Regions from separate parts of the Micromonospora sp. SCSIO 07396 genome, predicted to be linked through region 3. Evidence: riboswitches for the same ligand, from Rfam matches in the RefSeq annotation. Region 3 holds a riboswitch; each other region holds the start of a gene.

Region 1 (9,693 bases), 700 kb from region 3:
GAGGTGTACCCGACCGGGGTGATCCGGGTGATCTACGCGCCGACCGACGCCCCGGCGGCGGCCGGCTACGACGAGGCCAAGGAGCAGCTGGCCGCCGGGGAGTAGCCCGCAGCCGTCGCGTCGGGCCGGGCGGTGGGCGTACCCGGGTCAGCCGGTGGCATCGGGCGGGTGCGGGCCCAACTCGGCGGCGGTGACGGCACCTCGCGCCCGCAGCCAGCCGACCAGTTCGGTGGCACCGCGCCGGACGGCCGCGTCCAGGGCGGTGCGGTGCTCCCACGGCGGCACCCGGTTGAGCCGCGCGCCGCGTGTCCACAGGTACCCGGCGCAGGACTGCCGCCCGCCGTGGCAGGCACCCCAGAACGCCCAGTCGATCTCGTCGGTCGACGGCGGGGTGTCACCGGTGCAGGCCCGCTCCACCCGGTCGTGCAGGCCGAGCGTCGCCGCGTCGACGAGGGTGGTGCGGGCGCCCCGGACGACCAGCCGGAACGCCGCCCGCCACTGGGCGAAGGCCCGCGCGTTGGCCAGCGGCGTGCCGTCGGCGATCACGCTCCCGGGAGCTTCGATGTCGGCGCCGGCGTCCAGCAGGGCGTCGACGACGTCCACGTCGTCGCAGCTGGCCGCCCAGTGCAGCGGTGTCTCCCGGTGCGGACCGGCGAACCGGGCGTCGACGTCGGCACCGGCGGCGACCAGCGCGGCGACGGTGTCGGCACCACGCGGGAACCGGCCCGGCCAGTCGGTGACCACGTGCAGCAGGGTGCGGACCCCGCCGACCCGGTCGACGATGTGCCCGGCGGCCAACCCCGGGTGCGTGCTGAGCAGCGACCGCAGCCGGGCGAGGTCACCGTCGCGGATCGCCCCGGTCACCGCGACCGCCAACGGATCGTCGGCGGCGAGCAGCGACGGATCACCGGTCATCTGCGCGACCCTACCCGCAGCCGGTTGCCGTGCCCCGCCGCCCGGGTAGGTCGGGGCCAGGACCGAGTCTCACCGCCACCGGCCCGCACCGCCACCTTGTTCGCCGGAGGCGGACCGGCCGGTCATGGTGCATGTCGGTCTCCGGGCCCGGCCGGCGCGGTGAACCGGAGCTGCCACCGCTGGCCGTACCGGCTGAGGCGCACCACCGCCAGGGGGGCGACGTCCAGCCGGGGCAGGGCGGCCATCGGCAGGCCGAGCGCGTGCACGATCGCCACGCGGATCACCATCGGATGGGTCACCGCGACGATCCGCCGGCCCGGCCCGAGCCGGTCGTCGAGCCAGCCGGCGACCCGCTCGCGCAGCGCGACGAGGGACTCCCCGCCGTGCGGCGTCGCCCCGGGCGTCTCCCACCACTGGCGCAGCGCCCCGGGCTCGCGCGCCCCGACGTCGGCCAGGCTGCGCCCGGCCCAGCCGGCGTAGTCGCAGTCGGCCAGCGCGGCCTCGACGGTGGGCCGTAACCCCAGGGCGTACGCGGTCTGCACCGCTGCGGTCGCCGGGCTGGTCAGACAGGTGTCCACGGTGCCCAGTGGCCCGGTCCGGCCGTGACCGGCCAGGGCGAGGGCGGCCTGTCGACCGCCCTCGTCCAGGTCGTCGTCGCCCGCGCCGAACACCGCCCGCCGCAGCGCGCCGGTGTGGGCGTGGGCGACCAGCCGCAGGCTGGTCGAGGTCACGGGCGGGCCGGCGTGCCCTGACCGGTCAGCGGCGCACGGGCCCGGTCGCCGGGGCGCGGCCCTGCGGTGCGTCGGCTCATCAGGGCGCTGAACAACAGACCGAGGGCGGTCCACAGCACCACCTGGGTGCCGAGCGAGGCCAGCCGGAAATTCCACAGCAGGGCTGCCGGGAAGTCCTCCGGGACCTCCTGGAACGACGGCAGGACGACGTACCCGACGCCGGCGACCAGGACGAACCCGCCGAGGGCCGCGCCGCACCGTTGCCAGGGCGGCGCGTCGGCGCGGACCGACCGGTAGCCCAGGGTGCCCGCCCAGACGGCCACCAGGCCGAGCACCACCAACGCCAGGTAGGCGGCGGTGCGCTGGTCGATGGTGTCGGGGTTGCCCACCGCCGGGGGATTGGCCGGGTACTTCCCGAACGGCACGAGCACTACGCCGAGCAGGGCACCGCCCGCCAGCAGCAACGCCGACCGGCCGTCGTCGGCGGCCGGGAACCGTCGGCGCAGCAGCACGTACGCGGTCGCGAGCAGGCCACCCATCGCCGTCCCGAACAGGCCGGTGGCCAGGAACAGGCCGAACCGCTGCCCGTCCCGGCCGACCAGGTCCTCGGCGTGGTGGTCGTCGGCCACCGGCCCGGTGTGGGTGGCGGCCTCCTCGATCGCGATGGCCGCGTCGATGCGCGGCTCACCGGCGAGGTAGCCGAAACCGCCCGCGAGTAGACCGGCGACGAGGCCGGCGAGGAGCCCGCGGAGCAGGACGGTGACGAAGGTGGGTGGGTTGTGGGCAGCGGTCAGTGGCACGGGACACCGAGCAGGTGCCGGCCGTCGTGCATCAGTTCGTGCAGGAACATGCCGCTGCGCGAGACCGCACCCTGGTCGAACGCGACCAGGTAGGTGAGCAGCAGGAGTACGCCGACGACGGCCAGGGCCGTCCACCACAGACGGGTGGACCCGACGGGGTGCACCAGCGGCTGGGCAGGAGTGGGACTCGACATGGGATTCGAACCTTCCCGGGGATGACGCGTCCCCATCGCAAGGCTGCGGACGACCGAGCGTCCTGGCTCACGGACCCGTCGACGACGGAACCGCTCACAGTGGCGCGACCGCGCCGGATTCCCACCGGCTTACCTCGCGACGCCGCAGATAGTGGGTCGACCGTAACGGCGCGACCCCCGACCGGTCAATCGTCGCCCGGGGAATGTGACGTGCCGGCCGGGGGCGGCACGTCATCCGCCGGCCGGTGCGGGGGCGGCGTCGCGGCGACGTCGGGCCGCCACGCCCAGGGCGACGTCGACGACGAGGAAGGCGAGCAGGCTCAGCCCGAGCAGGGGCAAGGCCCAGCCGATCGCCGCCACCACCGGTACGCCGACGGGCACCGCCCACCACGGCAGGCCCCGCACACCACCCCGGGGTGGCGGAGTGCCGGTGCGGGCCCGGCGGTCCGCCCGGGTGGGCCGGCGCTGCCACCACATCCGGTAGCCCCAGACGACGACGCAGAGCAGCCCGAGGGCCAGCGCGGCGAGCAGGATCTGGTTGACCGGGCCGAGGAGCACCCCCATGTGGGCCTGGATGCCGAGTCCACTGAGCTGGGCCAGCAGCGGCCAGTCGGCGAAGTCGCTGCGGGCGGTGACCGTCCCCGTCGTGGGGTCGACGGCGACCCGGTCCTTGGCCACCGGCCAGGTGTTGTCGACCTGGGTGACCGTCCAGGCCGAGCCCGGCTCGCCGGGGGCGATCTCGACCGGGCCGGCCAGCCCGGCCGTCCGGGCGGCGGTCAGCACCCGGTCGAAGGCGGCCGACTCGACCACCCCGCCGGCCCCGGCGGCACCGTGGTGGCCGCCACCGGGGTCGGCCGGAGCCGGTCCGGCGGCGAGGGCGGTGGAGAGTTGCGGGGCGCGGGCGTCGAGGGCGTCGAGACCGGCGCCGAAGTTCGCCCCGGCGTACCGGGACCAGGTCAACCCGGTGGCCGCGAGGAACAGCAGGCCGACGGTGAGCCAGATCCCGGTGGTGGCGTGCCAGCTGCGGGTCCGGCGCACCCCGCGGGCGGCGGTCAGGTCCGGTACGAGCAGGTGCCGCGCGGTGGACCGGGAGGCGCGGCGGCGACGCCACCACAGCACCACCCCGCCGAGCGCGAGCACCCACAGCCAGCTCGCGGCGAGCTCCGAGTAGTGCCGGCCGACCGCGCCCAGGTGCAGGTTGCGGTGCAGGTCGTCCAGCCAGGTGGTGGCCGGTGTGGACCCGAACCAGGTGGTGAGCTGCCCCTGCACCCGGCCGGTGTACGGGTCGACGTACACGGTGTGCTGCTTGTCCGCCAGCTCCGGCACCGTGAACACCACCCTCGTGGTCCGGTCGCCGGTGCCGGGCTGCACCGCGCTGACGCTGCCCTCCGGATGGGCGTTGCGGGCCGCCCCGACCTGGTCGGCCACCGGCACCGGGCGCTCACCCACCTGCGTCACGGTCAACACCTCGCCGTAGAGCGCCGCGTCCACCTGCGGGGCCACCGTGTAGGCGAGCCCGGTCAACGCGGCGACCACCAGGAACGGCGCGACCAGGATGCCGGCGTAGAAGTGCAGCCGCAGCAGCAGCGCGCCGAACGGGGAGCCACCCCGGGCCGGCCGGGCGGGTGGGGCGGGTTCCGGCCTCGGCGGGTCGGACAACTCAGTGACAGACATATCCATCCGATCGAATGTGTTGGATGTATTCGATGGTCGCCCCGTGCCTGCGGGTCAGCCGATTCCCTGCGATCGGCCCCGCCTGGTGAGGTAGTCGCAGCGGACGTCCCCGCGGTTCCCGGCACATGTCCGGACGGGCCGGCGGCGTCACGGGTCCACAAGGGACGACCGTCTGCCGGCACGGGTCTGCCGACCGCGACCGCCTGCGGCCCAGCGGCGGCGGGTGGCTTCAGGGGCGCCGCGACCGGCGTCGCCGACGCAGCAGGGCTGCTGCGGCCAGCAGGACGACTACCGCGCTGCCGGCGGCACCGACGACGGTGGACCGCCCGCCGCCGCGCCCCACCGCGACGGCCGCAGCGGTCGGCGGGTCGGGGGACGCGGTGGGCGGACCGGGGGACGGCGCGGCCGGACCGGCCGGGTCGGCCACGGTGAACGGGTACGACCCCTGCACCGGGTGCCCGTCGGCGGAGACCACCCGGTACGCCACGGTGTACGTCCCGTTGGGCAGGGGACCGGTCACCCGGACGGCTCCCGTCGTGCCGGAGACCACCGGATCGCCGGTAGGGACACGTCGCTTCGTCCCGTCGGTCAGCACGATGGTGGTGAATGTCGGGTCGAGCCGGGCCAGGAACTCCAGCGTGATCGCGGTGGGCGCGTGGGTCAGCGTCGCGTCCCGGGCCGGCGAGGCGGACCGCAGGCCGTTGTGCGCCCGGGCCGGCGGGGCGGCGACGAACAGGCTCAGCACGCCGGCCAGCAGCGCGGCGACGAACCGGCCGGTGACTCGGCGGGGCGGCCCGGCGGCCCGGCGGGACGGTGACCTGGTCGTCATGGGCCGGTTCACCCGAGGACCTGCTGGCCGATCCACCCGTCGGGCGGGCAACCGGGTGGGACGGCGAATACGGCGGAGCCGATCGGGGTGGTCCACTCGTTGAGCAGGTCCCGGTCGGCGAGTCGACGTTGGATGGGCAGGAACTGGGCGGTGACGTCGGCCTGGTACGAGGCGAAGATCAGGCCACTGTCGGCGTGCCCCTGAGGGGAGGGCACACCGTCGTAGTTGTACGGGCGGCGCAGGATCTTCAACCGGTCGTCGGTGACCCGGGCCCGGGTGAGATGGGAGAAGTCGGGGATGACGGTGAGCCCGTCGTCGCCGACCGCGGCGAAGTCGGGCTCGTCGTGCTCGCCGGTGCCGGTGAGCGGGGCGCCGGTGTCGAGCCGACGGCCGACGGCGAGTTCCCGGTCGGTACGGCCGAGCAGGTCCCAGGTCTCCAGGTTCATGCTGATCCGGCGGATTACCAGGGTGGTGCTGTCGCGCAGCCAGTCCGGACCGTCGGGCACCCAGACGGCGGTGTCCAACGCGACGCCGGGGCGGGGGTTGGCGGTGCCGTCGAGCTGGCCGAACAGGTTACGTTGGGTGTGCCCGGCGGGCTCGACGCCGGGGCTGCGCCGGAAGCCCTGCTGCACCCATGCGACGGTGGCGAAGGGCCGGCTGTCCTTGACCAGCACCCGCTGGGCGTGCGCGACGGTGACCGCGTCGTCGGCGCAGATCTGCACCAGCAGGTCCCCACCGGACCAGGCCGGTCGGAGCCGGTCGATCCGCAACGCCGGCAGGTCGGCCACCGACGCCGGCCGCCTGTCGTCGACGCCCGCTGCCCGATAGAGGCCGGGACCGAAACCGAAGGTCACGGTCAGCCGCGCCGGCAGCAGCCCGAGTTCGGCCTCGGTGTCGGCCAACGCCGGCCGGCCCTGGGTGAGCCGGGCGGCGTCATCGCTGAGCAGCCGCAGCAGCCGGCCCAGCGCCGCCCGGTCGGTTCCCGGTCGCAGGGTGAACGCGACGAACGCGGCGTGGGCCTGCGGCTCGGTGGCCACGCCCGCCTGCCGGGGCCCGTGAAACGGCTCGACCAGGCTGCCGACGGCCGCCACCGGACTCGGTTGCGGCACGCCCGGCCCGTCGCTCGGGCCGTCCCGCCCGGCGACGACCACCGCGCCGCCGGCCAGCGCGCCCCCCGCCGCCAGTGCCCCGCCGGCGAGCAGGCCACGCCGGCCCACCGCACGGACCCCCGGGTGTCCGGTCACGACGTCGGTCCGGTCGTCGGCTGTCCGCTCATGGCCGGCTGTCCGCTCGGCTGCGGCACGGGAGCGCCGTGGCCGGGGGCGTAGCTCTCCTGCGCCCCGGTGAACGGCTTTGCCACGGCGGTGAACTGCTGGGTCCGGCCGTCGGCGAAGGTGAGGGTCACGGTGACCTCGTCGCCGGCCCGCACCGGCTGGCGGAGGTCCATCAGCATCAGGTGGTCGCCGCCGGGCTCCAACACGTGGGTGCCCTTCGCCCTGATCACGATGCCGCCCTGCTTCTGCCGCATGATCATCTTGCCGTCCTGCATGGTCATCTCGTGCAGTTCCAGCGCCGACACCGTGGAGCTGGCCCCGGTGAGCGTGACGTCGGCGTCGCTGTCGTTGACAAGCGTCCCGAAGGCCGCCGTCATGCCCTTGTCGGCCGCCTTCACCCACGGGTCCCGGATGCCGATCACCCCGGCGGGGGTGCTCGCCGGGGCCGAGGCGCCCGGCCGGGGGCCCGACGCCGGGTCGGCCGGGCCGCAGCCGGCGGTGCCCACGGCCAGCAGGGCGGCGGTGGTGGTGGCGGCGAAGACGACTGACGCGCGTCGATTCGTGCCGAGTGGACCGGTGGGACGCATGGGGTTCTTCCTCCGTTGTGCCGATGCTCTGTCCCGTTGGTCGGTCACCTGTCGCCGATAGTTCCGGCCGGTCGGGATTGTCTTCTCCCGGGTGACCCGACCGCCGTGCCGGCCGTCCCGCTGGCGGACCGGTTGACGTCGCCGGGTCGCGGAGGCGGTGCCGTGCCGGCCGGGCGGCGTCCGGGTCAGGCGGCCGACCGGTCGCGGGTCCGCGCCGTGCCCGGGTGCGGCGGCAACAGGCGCAACGTCGGGGTGGCGGTGGGTACGTCGTCCGCGCGCAGCCGCCAGGCGGGCCGGTCACCCCGGCCGCGTCCCGCCGGGCCGTCCGGCCGCAGCCGGGGCCGGGACAGCGCGACCACGATCAGATAACCGGTGAGCAGGAACCCGTGACTGACCAGCCGGGTCGGCTCCACCCGGCCGGTGACCAGGTCGTTGGCCGAGAGCAGCACGAGCGCGCCGACGAAGGCGCTCAACATCGGCAGTAACCCCCCGGTCGGGGTGCGCCGGGCGGCCACGACGAGGAAACCCGCGCCGACGGCGATGTTCCACGCGGCCGACTCGTGCCACAAATGCCCGGACGCCAACGTGTCGAGCGCGCCGTGGGCGTGCCCGGCGGCCGGGCCCCGGCCGACCTGGGTCAGCCCCAGCACCAGTTGCAGGGCGCCGATGAGGGCCAGCCCGGCGCGCAGGCCCGGCACGAGCCGGTCCCGCAGCCGGCGGCGGGCGGGGAGCGCGGCCAGCACGACGTCGGCGAGATCCGGACGGGCCGCAGTGCCCACCGGTGCCGGCCCTGCCGGGGTGGCGGTCGTCGACCGTAGCCGACGGGGTGTGCCGACGGCCGGGTCGCAGCGGTCGGCGGTGGAGAGCGTCAGGCGGGACCGTCGGGCCACCGTCGCGGCCCGGTCACACCAGATCCGGCAGTCCGCGCACCCGTCCAGGTGCGCATCCGCCGCCATCCGCTCGGCCGGGGTCTCCTCGCCGTCCAACTGTGCCGACAGGATCTCCCGCCACTGCTCACACCCCATGTACAGGTAGTCGGCCGGCAGGGCGTGATGGTTCCCGTAACCTCTCCCGGGCCAGGTCGCGGCCCGGGTCGTCGGTCAGCCGGCGGCGCTTCCCGGCCGGCGGCGGATCGCCTGGGGATTCCCCTCGACCGCCGCGACGAGATCCTCGCGGGCCCGGGCGACCCGGGACCGGATGGTGCCGACCGGGCAGCCGCACACCTCGGCCGCCTCGGCGTAGGACAGGCCGAGGACCTGGGTGGCGACGAACGCCTCCCGGCGGTCGGCGGGCAGGGCCAGCAGCAGGTCGTTGAGGACCACCTCGCCGTCGAAGCCGCTGCCCCGGGTGTCCGGCGTGTCGTGCCACTCGGACAGCGGCACCGTACGCGGCCGGGACGTGGCGGCCCGGACGTGGTCGACGGCGGTCCGGCGGGCGATGCCGAGCAGCCACGTGCGGGCCGACGAACGGGCGGCGAACGACGGTAGCGACCGCATCGCCCGCAGGTACGTCTCCTGGGTGAGGTCGTCGGCCTCGGCCGGGCTGATCAGGTGCGCGACGAACCGTCGTACGTGCTGCTGGGTCGCCCGGATGAAGCGGGCCGCGGCCTCCCGGTCACCCCGACCGGCGGCCAGCGCCCACGCGGTGACCTCCGCGTCGTCGTCGCCCACCTGCCACCTCCGTGTCCGGTTCTGCCGCCTGCCTGCCCCCGTCGTCGTCCGGGCAACGGTAACGACGGGGTGTAGTAGGTCCCGGGTGAGCGTACGGCATACCCGGCGTCACCCCCGCCCACTGGTACGGACGGGAGGCGTCGGCGGATCATCCGTACCGGGATCGGGACGGCAGGCCCACCGTGACCGGCCGGGCACGTGGTGCACAGCCGTGACCGAGTTTTGATCATCTTGACCTCAGCTTGGGACGCCATAGCCAAAACTTTTGCTATCTGCGTAAAAAGTTAGTGAACTATTGATTGAAGTCCGCTCTTCGTGAGGATGATCCGATGCGCTGTCCCCCTCCAGCCACCGGACCCGCCGGGCGTACCCTCGCCGGCCTGCTCGCCCTCGTGTTCGCGGTGGCGGCGGTCCTGCTACCCACCACTGCGGCACAGGCGCACGGCACGCTGGCGATGTCCACCCCGGCGGCCAACGCCACGGTGGCCGAGCCGCTGACGACGGTGGAGCTGTACTTCACCGAGCAGGTCGCGGCGAACGCGTACTTCACCGTCACCGGGCCCGGCGGCGGCCGGGTCGACGACGGTTGGCGGCAGGGCGCCCCCCGTCCCCTGGACAAGCCGGTCCGGGAGTACCTGCTGGTCAACGGCACGTTCGAGCCGAAGGAGTACAGCACCGGCTACCCGGCGGTGGTGACCCTGGCCCACCTGCCGGCGGCCGGCCAGTACGCGGTCAGCTACCTGTCGGTGGCCTCCGACGGCGAGCCGGTCCGGGGCACCATGACCTTCCGCTACACCGGACGCCCGACCGCCGCGCCGGCCGGCTGGCAGCCCCCGGTCGACCAGCCGGACCCGGCGCTGGTGGCCGCCGCCGAACAGCACGCCACCTCAGGACACGCCCCCGGCCAGGCAACGTCCGCGGTGCCGACCGCACCGGTGACCGCCGCCGCCCCGGCCACCCCGGCGGCCGCCGCCCCCGACGACGGGGGTGGCCTCGGCTGGCTGGCCTGGACCGGCGGG
Region 2 (9,693 bases), 640 kb from region 3:
CGCTGGTCGGCGGCAAGGCGGCCGGTCTCGGCGAGCTGATCCGCGCCGGCGAACGGGTGCCCGAGGGGTTCTGCGTGACCACCGAGGCGTACCGGGCCGGGGTGGTGCCGCGCGACGAGGTCCGGGCGGCGTACGCGCGGCTGGGCGACGGCCCGGTGGCGGTGCGGTCGAGCGCGACCGACGAGGACCTGCCGGACGCCAGCTTCGCGGGCCAGCACGACACGGTGCTGGACGTCGAGGGCGAGGCGGACCTGGTGGCGGCGATCGGCACGTGCTGGAAATCGCTGCACGGCAGCCGGGCGGCGGCCTACCGCCAGGCACACGGGACCGACCCCGCCGACGTGCAGATGGCGGTGGTGGTGCAACGGATGGTCGCCCCGGTCCGGGCCGGCGTGCTCCACACGGCGAACCCGGTCACCGGCAACCGCACCGAGATGCTCGTCGAGGTCGCGCCGGGCCCGGGTACGACGGTCGTCGACGGCCGCACCGACGTGACCCGCCTCGTCCTGACCGATCCGGCCCACCGTCCGACCGGCGACGCCGAGGGGCGGCCGGAGCCCGGCTGGCACGACGACCTGTGGGCCGTCGGCAGGCGGCTCCAGGCGCACTTCGGCGCGCCCCAGGACGTCGAGTGGGCCCTCGACCGGGACGGGACCCTGTGGGTGCTCCAGTCGCGTCCGGTCAGCACCCTGTTCCCGCTGCCGCCGCAGACCGACGACCTGCGGGTGTACGTCGAGTTCGGCAACGTGCAGGGGATGTTGCGACCGGTCACCCCGATGGGCATGGCCACGCTCCGCCAGCTGATCGCCGCCATGGTCGCCTCGCTCGGCATGCGGGTGGAGATCGTGGACATCGGCGGGCGGCTCTACGGCGACCTGACCGAGCTGGTCCGCCGACCGGCCAGCCGCCGGCGGCTCGTCCGGCTGATGGCCGTCGATTTCGGGCCGCGCGCCCAGGCGGTGATGGAACACGTCCTGCGCGACCCCCGGTTCGCGCCGTCCGGGCACAACTCCCGCCGCCGCCCGGCCGACGCCTCGCTGGGCACGGCGCTGCGGGCCCTGCGGGGCATCCTGCGGGCGCTGGCGCGACCGGACGCGGCACGGCGGCGGCTGGTCGCGGCCGTCGACCGGCTACGGGACGAGGCGACGGCCCCGCCACAGCTGCGGACGGCCCACGAACGGCTGCGCTTCGTCCGCGACCACGGCGACGGCGGTGCCGCCGACGACATCACCTGGCCGATCGTGGCCGGGATGCTCGCCTCGGCCCTGCCCACCCACCTGCTCAAGGGCGTCGCCACCGAGGACGAGATACACGCCGTGCTGCGCGGCGTCCCGCACAACGTGACCATCGAGATGGACCTCGCGCTGTGGGCGCTGGCCAGCGCCGCCCGCGAGCACCGCGAACTGCTCCTCGACACGCCACCGGCCGAGCTTTCGGCCCGCTACCTGCGGGGTGCGCTCCCCGAGATCGGCCTGTCCGGGTTCCTGTCCCGCTACGGCCACCGCGCGGCGGCCGAGGCCGACGTCGGGGTGCCTCGCTGGGCCGAGGACCCCACCCCGGTCTTCGCGGCGATCGCCAACTACCTACGGCTCACCGACCCCGCGCAGGCACCCGACAGGCGCTTCGCCGAGGCCGCCGCAGCAGCCGGGGCCGCGCTCGACGAACTGGCCGCCCGGGTCCACCGACGTCGCCCGGTCCGGGGCCGGATCGCGGTCCTCCTGCTGCGGCGGGCACGACGGCTGGCAGGGCTGCGGGAGGCCGGGAAGTTCGCCGGGCTGTACCGGCTCCGGACCGTACGCGAGCAGTTGCTGCTCATCGGGGCGACGCTGTTCCCGACGGCGGACGACGTCATGTTCCTCACCCTCGACGAGGTCGAGGCGGCCCTCGACGGTGCCGACCTGACCGGGCTGGTCGCCCGACGCCGGGCGACACACCGGCGTGAGCTGCGCCGTCGGGTGGTGCCGGTGGCGCTGCTGTCCGACGGGACCGACGTGGAGAGCACCCTGCCGGCCCCCGCCGACGGGGCCGGTGTGCTGCGGGGGGTGGGAGCGGCGACGGGTAGGGTGACCGGCCCGGCCCGGGTGGTCACCGACCCGGCCACCGCGCACCTCGAACCCGGGGAGATCCTCGTGACGGCCACCACCGATCCGGGCTGGACGCCGCTGTTCCTGACCGCCGGGGCGCTGGTCACCGAGACCGGCGCGATCATGGCGCACGGCCCCACGGTGGCCCGCGAGTACGGCATCCCGGCCGTGATCAGCGTGCCGGGCGCCACCGCACGGATCGTCACCGGTCAGCTGGTCACCGTGGACGGCGCGGCCGGCACCGTGACCACGGCACGGTAGGCCCCCGGTGCCCAGGAAGGTCGATCCCCGTCAACGCCGCACGCTGATCGCGGACGCGCTCATGCGGGTCGCCGCCGACCGGGGTCTGGAGGCGGTGAGTCTGCGGCACGTGGCCGCCGAGGCGGGGGTCTCCGCCGGCATGGTGCAGCACTACTTCACCACCAAGGAGGAGATGATGGCCTTCGCGCTGTCCGTCGTCCGTGACCGGGGTCGGGCCCGGGTCGAGGCGGCGGTCGCGGCGCTCGGGCCGGACCCGCAGCCCCGGCTGCTGCTGCGCACCCTGCTTGCGGCGTTGCTGCCGCTGGACGAGGCGGCACGCGCGGACGGGCGGGTGGCGTTGGCGTTTCTCTCCTGGACCGCCCTGCACCCGGCGGCGACCCCCGGCCTGCGGTCGGACACCGCGCAACTGGTGGAGTTCATCGCCGGGCTGCTGCCGCGTCCACCGGCGTCGGACGCCGCGGCGGGACTGCTGGCGCTGGTGGAGGGGCTGGGGGTGTACCTGCTCGGCGGGCAGTACACCCCGGCGCGGGCGACCGCGGTCCTCGACCACCAGTTGGACCTGCTCTTCGCCTGACCCGACGCCGGTCGGGAGCGGGGTGGACGCCGACGGCGTCCACCCCGGGTGACGTCAGGTGAGCAGGGCCGGGCGCAGCTCGCCGCCCACGTTGATCGTGCCGACCACCCGGTCACCGGTGAGGTCGAAGACGTCGACCGTCCGGTTGGTGCGCATGAGTTCCCGCACCGACGGCGGCAGCGACGGGGGTTCCTTCATCGCCGCCCGGACGTCCCGGGTGGTCGAGATCAGTCGACCCACCAGCGACGCCCCGTCGTGGTCCACCCGCACCCGGCCGTACTCCCAACCGCAGGTGGTGAGGTCGAGGACCTCGAACAGGCGGGCGAGCAGCGGATGCGGGTCGGTCGCCCGGACGAACTGCGCCGCCCGGGTGCCGACCACCGTGGTGGCGGCGGCGACGTGCACGTACGGGTGCAGGCCGCCGGGCAACGCGAACAGCGGCCAGTGCAGCCGGCCGCCTGCCGCACGCCACAGCGGCCGGTAGTTGCGCCGGTCCACCGGGAACCGCTGACCGGTACGCCGGTACAGCTCCGCCGTCTGGGCCGACAGGTCCGCGTGGGCCGCGTCGGCGAACTCACCGACGATCGCCGCCGCCACTGCCAGGCCGTCGCCGTCGTCGAGCAGCCGGACCATCCCCGCCACCTGGTCGGACGGTCGGACGGCCAGGTGCGCGCCGAAGCGTTGCCGCACCTCGGCCGACAGCGCCGCCTGCCGGACCGGATCGTCCTGGACCTGCCGGCCCCCGCCGCCGAGCACCCGCCCGAGCCATCCCATGTCGCCTCGTCTCCGCCGCCGTCACCGACCGCAGCCATGCTAGTGCGCCCTGCGTCAGGGATAGCTCACGCCGGTCAGTTCCTCGGCCGTCGTCCACAGCCGACGGCCGACGGCCGGGTCGGTGGCCTCCCGGCTGGCCCGTACCTCGGTGGCCGGCCCCCAGGTCTGGAAGAGGCGGGCCGGGCCGAAGAACTGGCCACCGCGCACCGCCGGGTCGGTGGCGGCGCGCAGCTGGGGCAACGCACCCTGCTCGACCGACTGGGTGGCCAGCAGGCTGAGCCGGGCCAACACCCGGCCGGACCGGCCCTGGTGGGACCAGGCCCGGGGGGTCAGGTTGGTGCGGGTGACGCCGGGATGCGCCAGCACGCTGAGCACCGGTGATCCGGCGTCGCGCAGCCGGCGGTCCAGTTCGATGCCGAAGACGGTGGTGGCGAGCTTGGATCGGCCGTACGCGGTGGAACCCCGGTAGCCACGCTCGACCATCAGATCGGTGAAGTCCAGGTGTGCGTTGCGGTGGGTGATCGAGCTGAGGCTGACCACCCGGGCCGCCCGCGCGGCGGCCAGGTTGCCCAGCAGCAGGCCGGTCAGCGCGAAGTGCCCCAGCAGGTTGGTGGCCAGATGCAGCTCGTGGCCGTCGACGGTGGTGCGGCGCGGGCCGAGCAGCACCGCACCGGCGTTGTTGACCAGCAGGTCGATCCTCGGATGGTCGGCGGCCAGGGCCGCCGCGAACTCCCGTACCGAGGCCAGCGAGGCGAGGTCCAGCTCGCGTACCTCGACGTCGCCGCCCATGCTGCGGGCGGCCCGCCGGCCGGCGGCGGTGTCGCGGACGGCGAGCACGACCTGCGCGCCCCGGTGGGCCAGCGCGGTGGCGGTGACCAGACCGAGGCCCGAGTTCGCGCCGGTCACCACGACGGTGCGGCCACGCTGGTCGGGAATGTGGTCGGCGGTCCAGGTCATCTGCTGCTCCTGAGCGGTCGGGGGTGGGAGCACCGACGCTACGGACCGGCCGGGCGGACTCCGTCGTAGCCGGTTGCCTAGGTCCCGCAGACCTACCCGCGCCGGTCCGGGCCGCGTCACACTGGCGACATGACCCATCCGTACGCCCGTGAACTCGGTGACTTCCTGCGCGCCCGGCGCGGCCGGCTGCACCCCCGGGACGTCGGCCTGGAGCCGGGCGGCCGACGCCGGGTCACCGGGCTGCGCCGCGAGGAACTGGCGCTGCTGGCCGGGTTGAGCACCGACTACTACCAGCGGATGGAACAGGGCCGGGAGGTTCGCCCGTCCGACGACGTGCTGGACGGGCTCGCCGCCGCGCTCGGCCTCGACGACGACGAACGCCGGCACCTGTTCACCCTGGCCCGCGCCGCCCGCCGGCCGGTGCCCGCCCGGGTCGACCACGGCCCGGAGCGGGTGCCGGAGAGCACCAGGCGGTTGCTGCGCGTGATGGACACCCCGGCGGTGGTACTCGGCCGTCACCTGGACCTGCTCGCCTGGAACGCGTGGGCGGTGGCGCTGCTCGGTGACCCGGCGGACCACCCGCCGGACCGGCTCAACATGCTGCTGCTGATGTTCGACGAGGCGGCGGCCCCGGTGCGGCGCTGCGCGGCCTGGGAGCAGCAGGCCATGGACTACATCGGCATGATGCGCGCCGCCGTCGCCACGGACCCCACCCATCCCCGGGCCACCGCCGTCGTCGGTGAGCTGAGCATCCGCAGCGCCGAGTTCCGGCGGCTGTGGTCCCGGCACGACGTGCGCGGTTCGGTCAGCGGCACCAAGACCTTCCAGGTCCCCGAGGTCGGCGACATCGTCCTGGACTGGGACACCTACCCGCTGCCCGGCAACCCCGGCCCGGTCATGCTGGTCTTCACCGCCGAGCCGGGCAGCGCCGACGCCGACGCGCTGCGGCTGCTGGCGTCACTGCGGGCCACCGGCCGCTCGGGTGAGAGTTATCTGACACGCCGACGCGACATCTAGTGTTGCCTCTCCCCCATCTACGCCATATATGGTGTGCCACGCAGCTGGTTCGGCCGGGCCCGGTGGTCCGGTCGAGGCAACAGGGAACCCGGTGGGAATCCGGGACTGCCCCGCAGCGGTAAGTGGGAACGACCGCCGTCATCGAGCACTGGACCGCGAGGTCTGGGAAGCGACGGCCAGTAGGCGACCGACCCCGGTCACGCCCGCGAGTCCGAAGACCTGCCAGTGCGCCGTGCGCTGCTGCGCGCGGCGGTCGGAGGTCGCGCGGGACGACCGACGCCAGCACCCGGGCCGGCCGTCGCGCCGCGCCCGTTGGCGTTCTCCCGCGTCCCGATGGCCATCGGTGACAGCGAGGAGAGGTCATGACGAGCACAGCGCAGAGCCCACCGTCCGACGTCGACGGCGCGCAGCCACGCCGGCCCGCGATGCGGGTCCGCAAGCGCGACGGCGACACCGAACCGGTGGACGTCAACCGGATCGTCACGGCCGTCGCCAGGTGGGCCACCGACCTGGACGAGGTCGACCCGCTGCGGGTGGCCACCCGGACGATCAGTGGCCTCTACGACGGGGCGACAACGGCCGAGCTGGACAAACTGTCGATCCAGACGGCGGCCGAGCTGATCGGCACGGAACCGCAGTACTCCCGGCTGGCGGCCCGGCTGCTGGCCGCCTACGTGGACGAGGAGGTCCGCGGGCAGGAGGTGACCTCCTTCAGCGAGTCCATCCGGTACGCCCACGGCCTCGGCCTGATCGCCGACGACACCGCCGCGTTCGTGGCCCGGCACGCCAGTCAACTCGACGACGCCGTCGACCCGGCCGGTGACCTGCGGTTCGAGTACTTCGGACTGCGTACGGTGGCCGACCGCTACCTGCTGCGGCACCCGCGGTCACGGCTGGTGGTGGAGACCCCGCAGTACTGGCTGCTGCGGGTGGCCTGCGGGCTGTCCGGCACGCCCGACGAGGCGGTCGGGTTCTACCGGCTGATGTCGTCGCTGGCCTACCTGCCGAGTTCCCCGACGTTGTTCAACTCGGGCACCCGGCACACCCAGATGTCGTCGTGTTTCCTGGTCGACTCGCCGCGCGACGAACTGGACTCGATCTACGAGCGCTACCACCAGGTGGCGAAGCTGTCGAAGTTCTCCGGCGGCATCGGCATCTCCTTCACGCGGGTACGTGGCCGGGGGGCGCTGATCCGAGGCACCAACGGCCGGTCCAACGGGATCGTGCCGTTCCTCAAAACCCTCGACGCCGGGGTCGCGGCGGTCAACCAGGGCGGCCGGCGCAAGGGGGCGGCCTGCGTCTATCTGGAACCGTGGCACCCGGACGTCGAGGAGTTCCTGGAGCTGCGGGACAACACCGGTGAGGAGGCCCGGCGCACCCACAACCTCAACCTGGCCAACTGGATCCCCGACGAGTTCATGCGCCGGGTCGAGGCCGACGGCGACTGGTCGCTGATCGACCCGTCGGATGCCCCGGAGCTGCCCGACCTGTACGGCGAGGAGTTCGACGCCGCGTACCGGGTCGCCGAGAAGAAGGCGGTCCGCACGGTCAAGGCCCGGGACCTGTACGGGCGGATGATGCGCACCCTGGCGCAGACCGGCAACGGGTGGATGACGTTCAAGGACCGGTCGAACCGGTTGTCCAACCAGACCGGCGTGCCGGGCAACACGATCCACCTGTCCAACCTGTGCACCGAGATCCTGGAGGTCAACAGCGACACCGAGACGGCGGTGTGCAACCTGGGGTCGGTCAACCTCGGCGCGCACCTCACCGGCGACGGTGTCGACTGGGAGAAGCTGCGCGCCACGGTCCGCACGGCGGTGGTGTTCCTGGACCGGGTGATCGACATCAACTACTACCCGGCCGAACAGGCGGCGGCGTCGAACCCGCGCTGGCGGCCCGTCGGGCTGGGGCTGATGGGTTTGCAGGACGCGTTGTTCGCGCTGCGCCTGCCGTTCGACTCGGCCGGGGCCCGGGAGTTGTCCACCCGGGTCCAGGAGGAGATCTTCCTGACCGCCCTGGAGACGTCGACCGGTCTGGCCGAACGGTTCGGCGCGCACCCGGCGTACCCGCAGACCCGGGCGGCCCGGGGCGACCTGCACCCGGACCTGTGGGGGGTGGAGCCCACCCAGACCGCGCGCTGGGCGGCGTTGCGCACCCGGATCGCGGCGCACGGCCTGCGCAACTCGCTGCTGGTGGCGATCGCCCCGACCGCCACGATCGCGTCGATCGCCGGCTGCTACGAGTGCATCGAGCCACAGGTGTCCAACCTGTTCAAGCGGGAGACCATGTCCGGGGAGTTCCTCCAGATCAACACCTATCTGGTACGCGAGCTGAAGGCACGCGGCCTGTGGACGCCGGAGATCCGCGACCAGATCAAGCGGGCCGAGGGGTCGGTGCAGGGGATCGTCGACCTGCCCGCCGAGGTGCGGGAGCTGTTCCGTACCGCGTGGGAGCTGCCGCAGCGGGCGCTGATCGACCTGGCCGCCGCGCGGGCACCCTACATCGACCAGTCGCAGTCGCTGAATCTGTTCCTCAGCGCGCCGACCATCGGCAAGTTGTCCTCGATGTACCTGCACGCCTGGAAGTCCGGGCTGAAGACCACATACTACCTGCGGTCGCGTCCGGCGACCCGGATCCAGCAGGCCACCGTCACCGTCGCCCCGGTCGTCGCGGCCGACGCCGAGGCGCTGGCCTGTTCCCTGGAGAACCCCGAGAGCTGCGAGGCGTGCCAGTGACCACCGTCGACGAAACCCGCACCGGCGGGCGGCACCTGCTGCTCGACCCCGGCATGGACCTCACCCTGCGGCCGATGCGCTACCCGCACTTCTTCGACCGGTTCAAGGACGCCATCCGCAACACCTGGACGGTGGAGGAGGTCGACCTGCACTCCGACCTGGCCGACCTGGAACGGCTGTCGCCCGCCGAGCGGCACCTGGTGTCCCGGCTGGTGGCGTTCTTCGCCACCGGTGACACGATCGTCGCCAACAACCTGGTGCTCAACCTCTACCAGCACGTCAACTCTCCCGAAGGCCGGCTCTACCTGTCCCGGCAGCTGTTCGAGGAAGCCGTGCACGTGCAGTTCTATCTGAACCTGCTCGACACGTACGTCCCCGACGAGCAGGAACGGTTCGCCGCGTTCGCCGCCATCGAGAACATCCCGTCGATCCGGCGTAAGGCCGAGTTCTGCTTCCGCTGGATCGACTCGGTGTTCGAGCTGCGGGAGCTGCGGACCCGGGCGGACCGGCGGGCGTTCCTGCTCAACCTGATCTGCTTCGCCGCCTGCATCGAGGGGCTGTTCTTCTACGGCGCGTTCGCCTACGTCTACTTCCTGCGCTCGCGGGGCCTGCTCAACGGGTTGGCGTCGGGCACCAACTGGGTGTTCCGCGACGAGTCGATGCACATGGCGTTCGCCTTCGACGTGGTGGAGACCGCCCGGCGGGAGGAGCCGGACCTGTTCGACGCCGAGCTGGAACGACAGGTCACCGAGATGCTCGCCGAGGCCGTCGAGTGCGAGGTGCAGTTCGCCGAGGACCTGCTCGACCAGGGCGTGTCGGGGCTGTCGCCTGCGGACATGCGGTCCTACCTGGAGCACGTCGCCGACCGGCGGCTCGCCCAGCTCGGCATCGCGCCCCGCTACGGCGCGCAGAACCCGTTCGCGTTCATGGACCTGCAGGACGTGCAGGAGCTGTCGAACTTCTTCGAGCGTCGGGTGTCGGCGTACCAGGTGGGGGTCAGCGGCAGCGTCACCTTCGACGACGACTTCTGACCGGCGCGGCCGGGCCGGGTCACTGCGGAGGCCGGGTCACTGCGGTGGCCCGGCCTCGGTGAGCCGGCCGTCGGCCAGCCGGAGCCAGCGGTCCACCCCGATCCCCGCCAGGAACCGGTCGTCGTGACTGACCACCACGAACGCCCCCCGGTACGCCAGCAGCGCGCTCTCCAACTGCGCCACGCTGACCAGGTCCAGGTTGTTGGTGGGCTCGTCGAGCAGCAGCAGGTGCGGTGCCGGTTCGGCGAACAGCAGGC
Region 3 (9,693 bases):
GCCTCGTCGTACCAGCCGAGACGCAGGTAGGCGTCGGCCCGCATCTCGATGGCGAGCAGCCGCCGCTCACCCAGCCGCCGGGTCTCGGCCAGGATCGAGGGGGACGGGTCGACGTCGGCGAGCGGGTCCCCCCGCCAGGCGGCCAACGCCTCCGACAGGGCCCGTACCGCCTCGTCGAGCCGGCCCGCCGCGAAGGCGGCACGACCCCGTACCACGTTGGCGTCGAAGAGATGACTGTCGACGTCGCCGCGCGCCAACCGTAGTTTGTAGCCACCCGGGCCGGTGACGATGGCCCGCCCCACCGACGGGGGCAGACTGCGCCGGAGGCGGAAGACGTACTGCCGGATCAGATTGCTGGCCGAGGCGGGTGGTTCGTCGGGCCACACCTCCCGGGCCAGGCGTTCCACCGGGATGAGCACATTTCCGTTGACTGTCAGAACCGCCATCAGATTGCGTTGCTTGGGAGCATTTATGCAGTAGTTCTGCCCGGGAAGTATCACATATGTTCCGAGTATGCCGAACTTCACGAATCCCCCACGATGCACATGCCCCCGTACCGTCATTCCCCGTTGGTAATTGAAGCTAGTCGATCAATAATGACGGTGCCGCGCCATCTCCGTTCGGCTGCGCCGCCGGGGTAAGGAGCACATCGCGCTTGTGGCCGTGACGAAAGCGGTGTGAGATCAGCGGTGGGACGTCCGGCCCGGACGGGACACACCGGGCCCGGGAAAACGGCCACACCAGGAAAGCCACCCCAGGGGAAGAGGACCACGCGCCGTGAACGCCGCCACCGAGAACCGAACCGTCCCACCCCGGGTGGTACGGGCCGCCCGTACCGGGGTCGCGGTGGTCTTCGCCCTCAACGGCCTCGCCGTGGCGACCTGGTTCTCCCGGGTCCCGGCGGTCCGCGACGCGCTCGGCCTCAGCGCCGGCCGGCTCGGCCTGCTGCTGCTGGCCATGTCCGGCGGCGCGGTGCTGGCGCTGACCAGCGCCGGCCTGGTGACCCAGCGGCTCGGCCCGGCCCGCACCGTCGTCGCCTCGACCGTGCTGGTGGCGGTGGGGCTGGCCGGGGTGGGGGTCGCCGCCCCGCTCGGCTCGCTGCCCGGCGTCGCGGTCGGCCTGTTCGCCCTCGGCTACGGCTCCGGCACCTGCGACGTGGGGATGAACGTCGAGGGCGCGGCGGTGGAGAAACGGCTCGGCCGCACCATCCTGCCCCGCTTCCACGCCGCCTGGAGCCTCGGTTCGGTGGCCGGTGCCGGGCTGGGCGCGGGCGCGGCCCGGCTCGGTGTGCCGATCACCGTACATCTGACGGTGCTGGCGGTGGTGGTGTTCGGCGGCACCGTGCTCGGTGCGCGCAACTTCCTGCCCACCCCGGCCGCCTCGACCGCCGACGGTGCCGCGTCGACCCGCCGGAGTGGCCTGCTCGCGGCCTGGCGGGAGCCGCGCACCCTGCTCATCGGCGCGCTGGTGCTGGTGATGGCGTTCACCGAGGGCAGTGCCAACGACTGGCTGGCGGTCGCCTTCGTCGACGGTTACGGGGTCAGCGAGGCCGCCGGGGCCGCCGTCTTCGGGGTCTTCGTCGCCGGCATGACCATCGGCCGGACCGTCGGCACCGTGGCCATCGACCGCTGGGGCCGGGTGCCGGTGCTGATCGGCACGATCCTGCTGGCCGCCGCCGGCTCCCTGCTGGCGGTGCTGGCCGGCTCCGGTCCGCTCGCCGTCGTCGGGGTGGTCCTCTGGGGACTCGGCGCGTCGCTCGGCTTCCCGGTCGGGATGAGCGCCGCCGCCGACGACGAGGAACACGCCCCCGCCCGGGTCAGCGTCGTCGCGGTGCTCGGCTACACGTCGTTCCTGGCCAGCCCGCCGCTGCTCGGCCTGCTCGGCGACCACGTCGGCATCCTGCACGCGCTGCTGGTGGTGCCGCTGCTGCTGATCCCGACGCTGGGCCTGGTGCCGGCGACCCGTCCACCGGCCGGTGTCGGACCGTCGGCACCCACCGGTCCAGTACAGAAAAACTAACAGTCCCCGACCCGTTCCGGTATCGGGTGCGCGGCCGTTACCCCAGGCTGCCGGCGCTGGCTAGGGTCGCCGGATGCCAACCGAGATCACCGCCGCAGCGGCGGGCCGCTGGACCCTGGGCGACCGCACCGTGCACCGGATGGGCTTCGGCTCGATGCGGATCACCGCCCACCCCGACCGGGAGCGGGCGCTGCGCGTGCTGCGCCGGGCCGTCGAGCTGGGGATCGACCACATCGACACCGCCGCCTTCTACGTCTCGCCGGGCGGCACCCTGAAGGTCGGCACCGGCCCCGCCCGGTACGCCACCGAGCTGATCCGCGCCGCGCTCGCCCCGTACCCGCAGGGGTTGGTCATCGCCACCAAGGTCGGCTTCCGGGACGACCCGACGACCGGGATACACGAGGAGGCCGGCCCGGCGCAGTTGCGCGCCCAGGTGGAGGAGAACCTGCGCCGGCTGGGTCGCGACCACCTCGACCTGGTCAACCTGCGGATCGTCAAACGACCCGCGCCGGACTCCGTGGCCGAACGCTTCGGCGCGCTGGCCGAGTTGCGCGACGCCGGCCTGATCCGGCACCTGGGTCTGTCCAACGTCCGCCTCGACCACCTCGACGAGGCGCAGACCATCGCCCCGGTGGTCTGCGTGCAGAACAACTACGCCCTGGACAACCGCGGCGACCAGGACGCCATGGTCCGCGAGTGCGCTGACCGGGGGATCGCCTACGTGCCGTTCTTCTCCCTGACCGGTGGCAACCGCGAGGGCGGGGCGCGCACCGACCACGGTGCGGCGGTACGCGCGGTCGCCCGTGCCCACGACGCCACCCCGCAACAGGTACGCCTCGCCTGGACGCTGCACCAGGGCCCGCACGTGCTGGCCATCCCCGGCACCGGCGACCCGGCCCACCTGGCCGAGAACGTCGCCGCCGGGGCGCTGCGGCTCACCCCCGACGAGCTGGCCGCCCTCGACCGGGCGTGAACGGGCCGCTCAGCCGGCTGTCACCGGGTTCGCAGCGCCCTTCCAGGTGGGGGTGCTCCACTGGAGGGACGCCGAGGAGAGGAACGGGCAGATGGGCTGGTTCAGCCGACGGACCCGGGCTGACGAGGGCATCCCGACCAAGCTCGACCGGGAGGCCACCCGGGACGACCTGACCGCGTTGGCGGACTTCGTGGCCGCCCACCGGGGGGTGGAGTTCTATCTCGAACCCGAGACGACCGCCACCGACACCACCGTGGTGGCGATCGCGCACGACGGGGAGTGGATCCGCCGCCGCACCGGCTCCCCACGGACGGCGGCGAAGCTGGCCCACCGGCACGCGGTGCCCCTGTACGAGGCGGCGAAGACCGGGTACCCGGAGCGGATGCGGGCCTGGAACCGGGCCCACCCCGAGCGCCGCCTGCGCTGACTGTCCACCAGCCGTGCGTGGGGTGCGGCGGGGTCGTGGGGTGCGGCCAGGGTGGCGAAGGCGTGCGCTGGCCGCGTGCGCCGGCCTGCGGTCCGCCGGCCACTCGGTGTGGGTATGTCGATGCGGGTCCTTTCGAGCTGATGACGATGACGGATCGTTGCCTGCCGGGTGTGCCGACCCGCACCGCCGTGACGGGATGGCCGGCGGTGTCGGGGCAGGGTGACCGGTGGCGTCGGAGCGGCGCGGCCCGAGGCGTCGGGCCGGGGCCGCGCTGCGGCGGCGGTGGGGTGGCCGGGGCTATCCGCCCGACCACCGTCCGGTCGGACCCGACCATGCCGGTCCGAGTCGTTGACGTCATCAGCTCGACAGCGTGTGAAAGAGGTATCCCGACCGCCAGGGGCCGGCCAGCCACCGGGGACGATCCACCGGGGACGGGCCGTCTGGGTGCGGGCCGTCTGGGTGTGGGCCGCGCCCCGTTGGACGAGCGCGAACCATCGCCGTCGGCCTCACCACGGGGGCCGACCGGTGCCGTCGTGGGGCCGGTGGCTGCCGTTGACCTCGGGGTGAGGAGTGTGGCAGCATTCGCGGCCTGACGGCAGTGAAGGAAGTCGGTGCGATTCCGACGCGGTCCCGCCACTGTCACCGGGGAGCGATCCCCCCTCGTGGGTCACGACCGTGCGTGCACGGTTGGAAGGCCGGGGGTGAGCGTCGATCCGGGAGCCAGGATACTTCGGCCGTCGGAGAACCCCAGGGCGTGGACACCCGAGGAGGACCCGATGACGCGCAGCGTCACTGCCGACCCGATCACGGTCGGTGATTCCCGCATCACTGTCGAGCCCGCGCCGCCGCGTGCTCCCACCACTCCCACCGTCGCCGGCCGTCGCCGGGGCGGTCGGCCTGCCACGTACCGCTGACGGCCGGTCCGGGTGCCCCGCCGTCGGCGGGGTCGTCGACCTCCGCCGCCGCTGACCGGCGTCCCTCCCGCCCCGCTCGGCCCGGCCCCGTGGTCGAGCCGGACGTCACTCTCCGGAGCTGCACGTGCGCATCCTGCTGCTGTCCACCGCCGACACCGATCTGCTCGCCGCCCGCGCCAGTGCCGCCGACTACCGCCTCGCCAACCCCACCCGGGTCGACGTGGCCGCCGTACCGGCCCTGCTCGACGGGGTCGACCTGGCCGTCGTACGGCTGCTCGGCGGGCGGCAGGCCTGGCCGGACGGCCTCGCGGCGGTGCTCGGCTCAGGGGTCCCCACGATCGTGCTCGGCGGCGAGGCGGTGCCTGACGCGGAGCTGATGGCGGCGTCCACGGTGGCCTCCGGGGTGGCCACCGAAGCGCTGTCCTACCTGGTGGAGGGGGGCGCGGAGAACCTCGCCCAGCTGGCGCGGTTCCTGTCCGACACGGTCCTGCTCAACGGGGAGGGCTTCGACCCGCCCACCCCCACCCCGCCGTACGGCATCCTCGACCGGTGCCGCCCGACCGCCCACCCAGACCCGACCGCCCCGACCGCCCCGACCGCCCAGTCAGACCCGACCGACCAGGCGGATCAGGCGGCCGGACCGGACGGGCGGCAGGGCGGCGGCGGGCGGCCCACGGTGGGGATCGTGTTCTACCGGGCGCACGCGTTGGCCGGCAACACCGGTTTCGTGCAGACCCTGGCCGACGCGGTCGACGCGGCCGGCGGCGAACCGCTGCCGATCTTCTGCGGCTCGCTGCGCGGGCTCACCCCCGGCGACGGGCCGCTGGACCTCTTCGCCCGCTGCGACGCGCTCGTCGTCACCGTCCTCGCCGCCGGCGGGACGGTCGCCGCCGACGCCTCCGGCGGGGGCGACGAGGACGCCTGGGACGTCGGCGCGCTCGCCGCCCTCGACGTGCCGGTGATCCAGGCGCTCTGCCTGACCAGCACCCGGGAGCAGTGGGCGGCCAGCGACGCCGGGCTGTCCCCGCTGGACGCGGCCATGCAGGTGGCCATCCCCGAGTTCGACGGCCGGATCGTCACCGTGCCGTTCTCGTTCAAACGCATCGACGCCGACGGGCTGTCGGTCTACGCCGCCGACGCCGAGCGGGCCGCCCGGGTCGCCGGGATCGCCGTCCGGCAGGCCCGGCTGCGCCACCTGCCCAACGCCGACAAGCGGGTGGCGATCGTGCTCAGCTCCTACCCGACGAAGCACTCCCGGGTCGGCAACGCCGTCGGCCTGGACACCCCCGCCTCGGCGGTCCGCCTGCTCGCCGCCCTCGCCGCCGAGGGGTACCACCTCGGCGACGCGCCACCACCCACCGACGGGGACGCGCTGATCCACGCGCTGATCGCCGCCGGGGGCCACGACGTCGAGTGGCTCACCCCGGAACAGTTGGCCGCCGCCGAGGCCCGGGTGCCGGGGGAGACCTACCGGCGCTGGTTCGACCAGGTGCCGGCCGACCTGCGGGACCGGATGCGGGAACACTGGGGTGAGCCACCCGGTCAGCTCTACACCGACGACGGGGACATCGTCCTGGCCGGGCTGCGGTTCGGCAACGTCACCCTGCTGATCCAGCCGCCGCGCGGCTTCGGCGAGAACCCGATCGCCATCTACCACGACCCCGACCTGCCGCCCAGCCACCACTATCTCGCCGCGTACCGGTGGCTGGCCGCGCCGGTCGACGACGGCGGCTTCGGCGCCGACGCGGTGGTGCACCTCGGCAAGCACGGCACCCTGGAGTGGCTGCCCGGCAAGGGCCTCGGCCTGGCCGCCGACTGCGCCCCCGACGCCGTCCTCGGTGACCTGCCGCTGGTCTACCCGTTCATCGTCAACGACCCCGGCGAGGGCACCCAGGCCAAGCGGCGGGCGCACGCCGTCGTCGTCGACCACCTGGTGCCCCCGATGGCCCGCGCCGAGACCTACGGCGAGCTGGCGAAACTCGAACAACTGCTGGACGAGTACGCCACCGTGCAGGCGCTCGACCCGGCGAAGGTGCCGGTGGTCCGGGGGCAGATCTGGGAGCTGGTGCGCGCCGCCGAACTCCACCACGACCTGCACACCGAGGCGATGCCGGCCGCCGACGACTTCGACGACTTCGTGCTGCACCTCGACGGCTACCTGTGCGAGGTCAAGGACGTGCAGATCCGCGACGGGCTGCACGTCCTGGCCGGGGTGCCCACCGGTGAGGCCCGGGTCAACCTCGTCCTGGCCGTGCTGCGCGCCCCGCAGGTGTGGGGCGGCAGCCGGGCCCTGCCCGGCCTGCGGCAGGCCCTCGCCGCCGGCTACGGCCTCGACGAGCAGGCGCTGCTGGCCGAGCCCGGGGCGCGGGTGGCGGTGCCGGCGGCGCTGACCGACGTCGTCGACGGGCCGGCGGTCACCGCCGCCGACGCGGTGGACCTGATCGAGGCGCTGGCCCGGCGGCTCGTCCTGGGCATGGAGACCCTCGGCTGGGACGCCGACCGGGCCGACGCGGTGGTCACCGAGGTGACCGGTGACGGCTGCCCCGACGCCGTCGAGGTGCTGCGGTTCGCCGCCCGCGAGGTGGTGCCCCGGCTGGACCGCACCACCGACGAGATCACCCACACCCTCGGCGCGCTCGCCGGCCGGTTCGTGCCGCCCGGACCGTCCGGGTCGCCCACCCGGGGCCTGGTCAACGTGCTGCCCACCGGCCGAAACTTCTACTCCGTCGACCCGAAGGCGATCCCCAGCCGCAACGCGTGGGACGTCGGGGTGGCGCTGGCCGACTCGCTGCTCGCCCGCTACCTCGCCGACACCGGCGAGTACCCGCGGTCGGTCGGGCTGACCGTGTGGGGCACCAGCGCCATGCGTACCCAGGGCGACGACATCGCCGAGGTGCTGGCTCTGCTCGGCTGCCGGCCGGTGTGGGACGACAGGTCGCGGCGGGTCACCGGCGTCGAGGTCGTGCCGGTGGCGGAACTGGGCCGGCCCCGGGTCGACGTCACGGTCCGCATCTCCGGCTTCTTCCGCGACGCGTTCCCGCACGTCGTCGCCCTCCTCGACGATGCGGTACGGCTGGTCGCCGCCCTCGACGAGCCGGCCGGGGACAACTACCTGCGCGCGCACGTGGCCGCCGACCTCGCCACCCACGGCGACGAGCGGCGGGCCACCGCCCGGATCTTCGGCTCCAAACCCGGGGCGTACGGGGCGGGACTGCTGCCACTGATCGACGCCCGCAACTGGCGCACCGACGCCGACCTCGCCGAGGTGTACGCCGTGTGGGGCGGCTACGCCTACGGCCGGGGCCTGGACGGGCGGGAGGCGCGGGCCGACATGGAACGTTCCTTCGCCCGGATCGCGGTGGCGGCGAAGAACCAGGACACCCGCGAGCACGACATCGTCGACTCCGACGACTACTTCCAGTACCACGGCGGGATGGTGGCGATGGTGCGCCACCTCACCGGGGCCGCCCCGGCCGCGTACGTGGGCGACTCGGCGATGCCGCACGACGTGCGCACCCGCACCCTCGGCGAGGAAACCCGGCGGGTGTTCCGGGCCCGGGTGGTCAACCCGAAGTGGATCGCGGCGATGCGCCGGCACGGCTACAAGGGCGCGTTCGAGCTGGCCGCCACCGTGGACTACCTGTTCGGGTACGACGCCACCGCCGGGGTCGTCGACGACTGGATGTACGAGCGCCTCGCCGAGGCGTACCTGTTCGACGGGCAGACCCGGGAGTTCCTGGAGCGGTCCAACCCGTGGGCGCTGCGCGGCATCACCGAACGGCTCCTGGAGGCCGCCGACCGGGGCCTGTGGGCGGCTCCCGAGCCCGCCACCCTGGACCGGCTGCGGGAGACGTACCTGGCCACCGAGGGCGACCTGGAGGAGCGACAGTGAGCGCGAGGAGTGAGCCGGGTCTGCGAGCCCCGCAGTCGCGAACCGAGGCCAGCTCAGTGAGCGGGTTTCCCTTCTCGGCCGTGCTCGGCATGGACGACATGCGGCTGGCGCTGCTGCTCAACGCGGTCAGCCCGGCGATCGGCGGGGTGCTGGTGCGGGGCGAGAAGGGCACCGCCAAGTCCACCGCCGTGCGGGCGTTGGCCGCGTTGCTCCCGCCGGTGGACCGGGTCGCCGGGTGCCGGTTCGGCTGCGACCCGGCCGCCCCCGACCCGACCTGCCCGGACGGCCCGCACCCGGGTGCGGGCGGGCACGAGGATCCGGCCGCCGGGCCGGTCGAGCGCCGCCCGGCCCGGCTGGTGGAACTGCCGGTCGGCGCCGCCGAGGACCGGGTGGTCGGCTCGCTGGACCTGGAGAAGGCCCTCGCCGAGGGGGTACGCGCCTTCGAGCCGGGCCTGCTCGCCGCCGCCCACCGGGGGGTGCTCTACGTCGACGAGGTGAACCTGCTCCACGACCACCTGGTCGACCTGCTCCTGGACGCCGCCGCGATGGGCCGCTGCCACGTCGAACGGGAGGGTGTCTCGGTCAGTCACGCCGCCCGGTTCCTGCTGGTGGGCACGATGAACCCGGAGGAGGGTGAGCTGCGCCCGCAGTTGCTCGACCGGTTCGGGCTCACCGTCGAGGTGGCGGCCAGCCGGGACCCGGCCGTCCGGGTGGAGGTGGTGCGCCGTCGGCTCGCCGCCGACGCGGACCCGGCCGGGTTCGCCGCCCGGTGGGCCGCCGCCGACGCCGAGGTGGCCGCCCGGGTGGCCGCCGCCCGGGGCCGGCTCGACGGGGTGCTGCTGCCCGACGCCGCGTTGCGGCAGATCGCCGAGGTCTGCGCCGCGTTCGACGTGGACGGGATGCGCGCCGACATCGTCACCGCCCGGACCGCCGTCGCGCACGCCGCCTGGCAGGGCCGGGACCGGGTGACCGCCGACGACGTCCGGGTCGCCGCCCGGCTCGCTCTGCCGCACCGCCGTCGCCGTGACCCGTTCGACACCCCGGGCCTGGACGAGAAGCGCCTCGACGAGGCGTTGCAGCGGGCCCGCGACGAGCATCCCGACGACGATCCGCCGGACACCGGGCCGGCCGGTCCGGGTGACCCGACCGGCGGGCCGGACGGGGCTGGCCCCGGTGGGCCGGGCGGCCCCTCGGCGGGCGGCCCCGGCGACGGGTCGGGCCCACAGTCACCCGACGACGCCGGTGGGCCGCAGGATGCCACCGGTGGACCGCAGGACGCCGGTGGTCCGCCGGGCCACGACGAGCACTCGCGCGCCCGGACCGGTCCGGCCTTCCCACAGTCCGGGGACGACCGGTGGCCGGACCGCATCGACGACGGCGGGCCGGACGACGACGGCGGGCCCCGCGCCGACGGCCGGTCGGGACGCCCCGACGACGGGTCGGCCGAGCACGCCGGCGCCCGTCCGGG

Evidence for each region. A riboswitch is a leader RNA that binds a small molecule or an ion and turns the genes downstream of it on or off. The one in region 3 is predicted to bind cobalamin.
Region 1: linked by a shared signal. The riboswitch ahead of ACWCHM_RS13535 (CbtB domain-containing protein) and the one ahead of cobN (cobaltochelatase subunit CobN) in region 3 are both predicted to bind cobalamin.
Region 2: linked by a shared signal. The riboswitch ahead of ACWCHM_RS07950 (ribonucleoside-diphosphate reductase subunit alpha) and the one ahead of cobN (cobaltochelatase subunit CobN) in region 3 are both predicted to bind cobalamin.

What each region holds. Positions count from the first base shown of each region.
Region 1 is NZ_CM132210.1:3,162,063-3,171,755, reverse strand. It holds gene ACWCHM_RS13555 (dihydrofolate reductase family protein) at 1-105, shown strand, start outside; gene ACWCHM_RS13550 (ankyrin repeat domain-containing protein) at 148-915, opposite strand; gene ACWCHM_RS13545 (histidine phosphatase family protein) at 1,038-1,646, opposite strand; gene ACWCHM_RS13540 (CbtA family protein) at 1,643-2,446, opposite strand; gene ACWCHM_RS13535 (CbtB domain-containing protein) at 2,437-2,640, opposite strand; cobalamin riboswitch at 2,675-2,816, opposite strand; gene ACWCHM_RS13530 (PepSY-associated TM helix domain-containing protein) at 2,872-4,314, opposite strand; gene ACWCHM_RS13525 (copper resistance CopC family protein) at 4,544-5,143, opposite strand; gene ACWCHM_RS13520 (Dyp-type peroxidase) at 5,152-6,360, opposite strand; gene ACWCHM_RS13515 (copper chaperone PCu(A)C) at 6,384-7,004, opposite strand; gene ACWCHM_RS13510 (zf-HC2 domain-containing protein) at 7,190-8,029, opposite strand; gene ACWCHM_RS13505 (sigma-70 family RNA polymerase sigma factor) at 8,105-8,674, opposite strand; gene ACWCHM_RS13500 (copper resistance protein CopC) at 9,004-9,693, shown strand, end outside.
Region 2 is NZ_CM132210.1:1,825,861-1,835,553, reverse strand. It holds gene ACWCHM_RS07975 (PEP/pyruvate-binding domain-containing protein) at 1-2,345, shown strand, start outside; gene ACWCHM_RS07970 (TetR/AcrR family transcriptional regulator) at 2,353-2,919, shown strand; gene ACWCHM_RS07965 (hypothetical protein) at 2,974-3,693, opposite strand; gene ACWCHM_RS07960 (oxidoreductase) at 3,748-4,650, opposite strand; gene ACWCHM_RS07955 (helix-turn-helix transcriptional regulator) at 4,780-5,667, shown strand; cobalamin riboswitch at 5,695-5,908, shown strand; gene ACWCHM_RS07950 (ribonucleoside-diphosphate reductase subunit alpha) at 6,030-8,405, shown strand; gene ACWCHM_RS07945 (ribonucleotide-diphosphate reductase subunit beta) at 8,459-9,436, shown strand; gene ACWCHM_RS07940 (ABC-F family ATP-binding cassette domain-containing protein) at 9,473-9,693, opposite strand, start outside.
Region 3 is NZ_CM132210.1:2,464,865-2,474,557, forward strand. It holds gene ACWCHM_RS10405 (AfsR/SARP family transcriptional regulator) at 1-563, opposite strand, end outside; gene ACWCHM_RS10410 (MFS transporter) at 778-2,019, shown strand; gene ACWCHM_RS10415 (aldo/keto reductase) at 2,093-2,992, shown strand; gene ACWCHM_RS10420 (hypothetical protein) at 3,084-3,419, shown strand; cobalamin riboswitch at 4,021-4,150, shown strand; gene cobN (cobaltochelatase subunit CobN) at 4,458-8,225, shown strand; gene ACWCHM_RS10430 (VWA domain-containing protein) at 8,222-9,693, shown strand, end outside.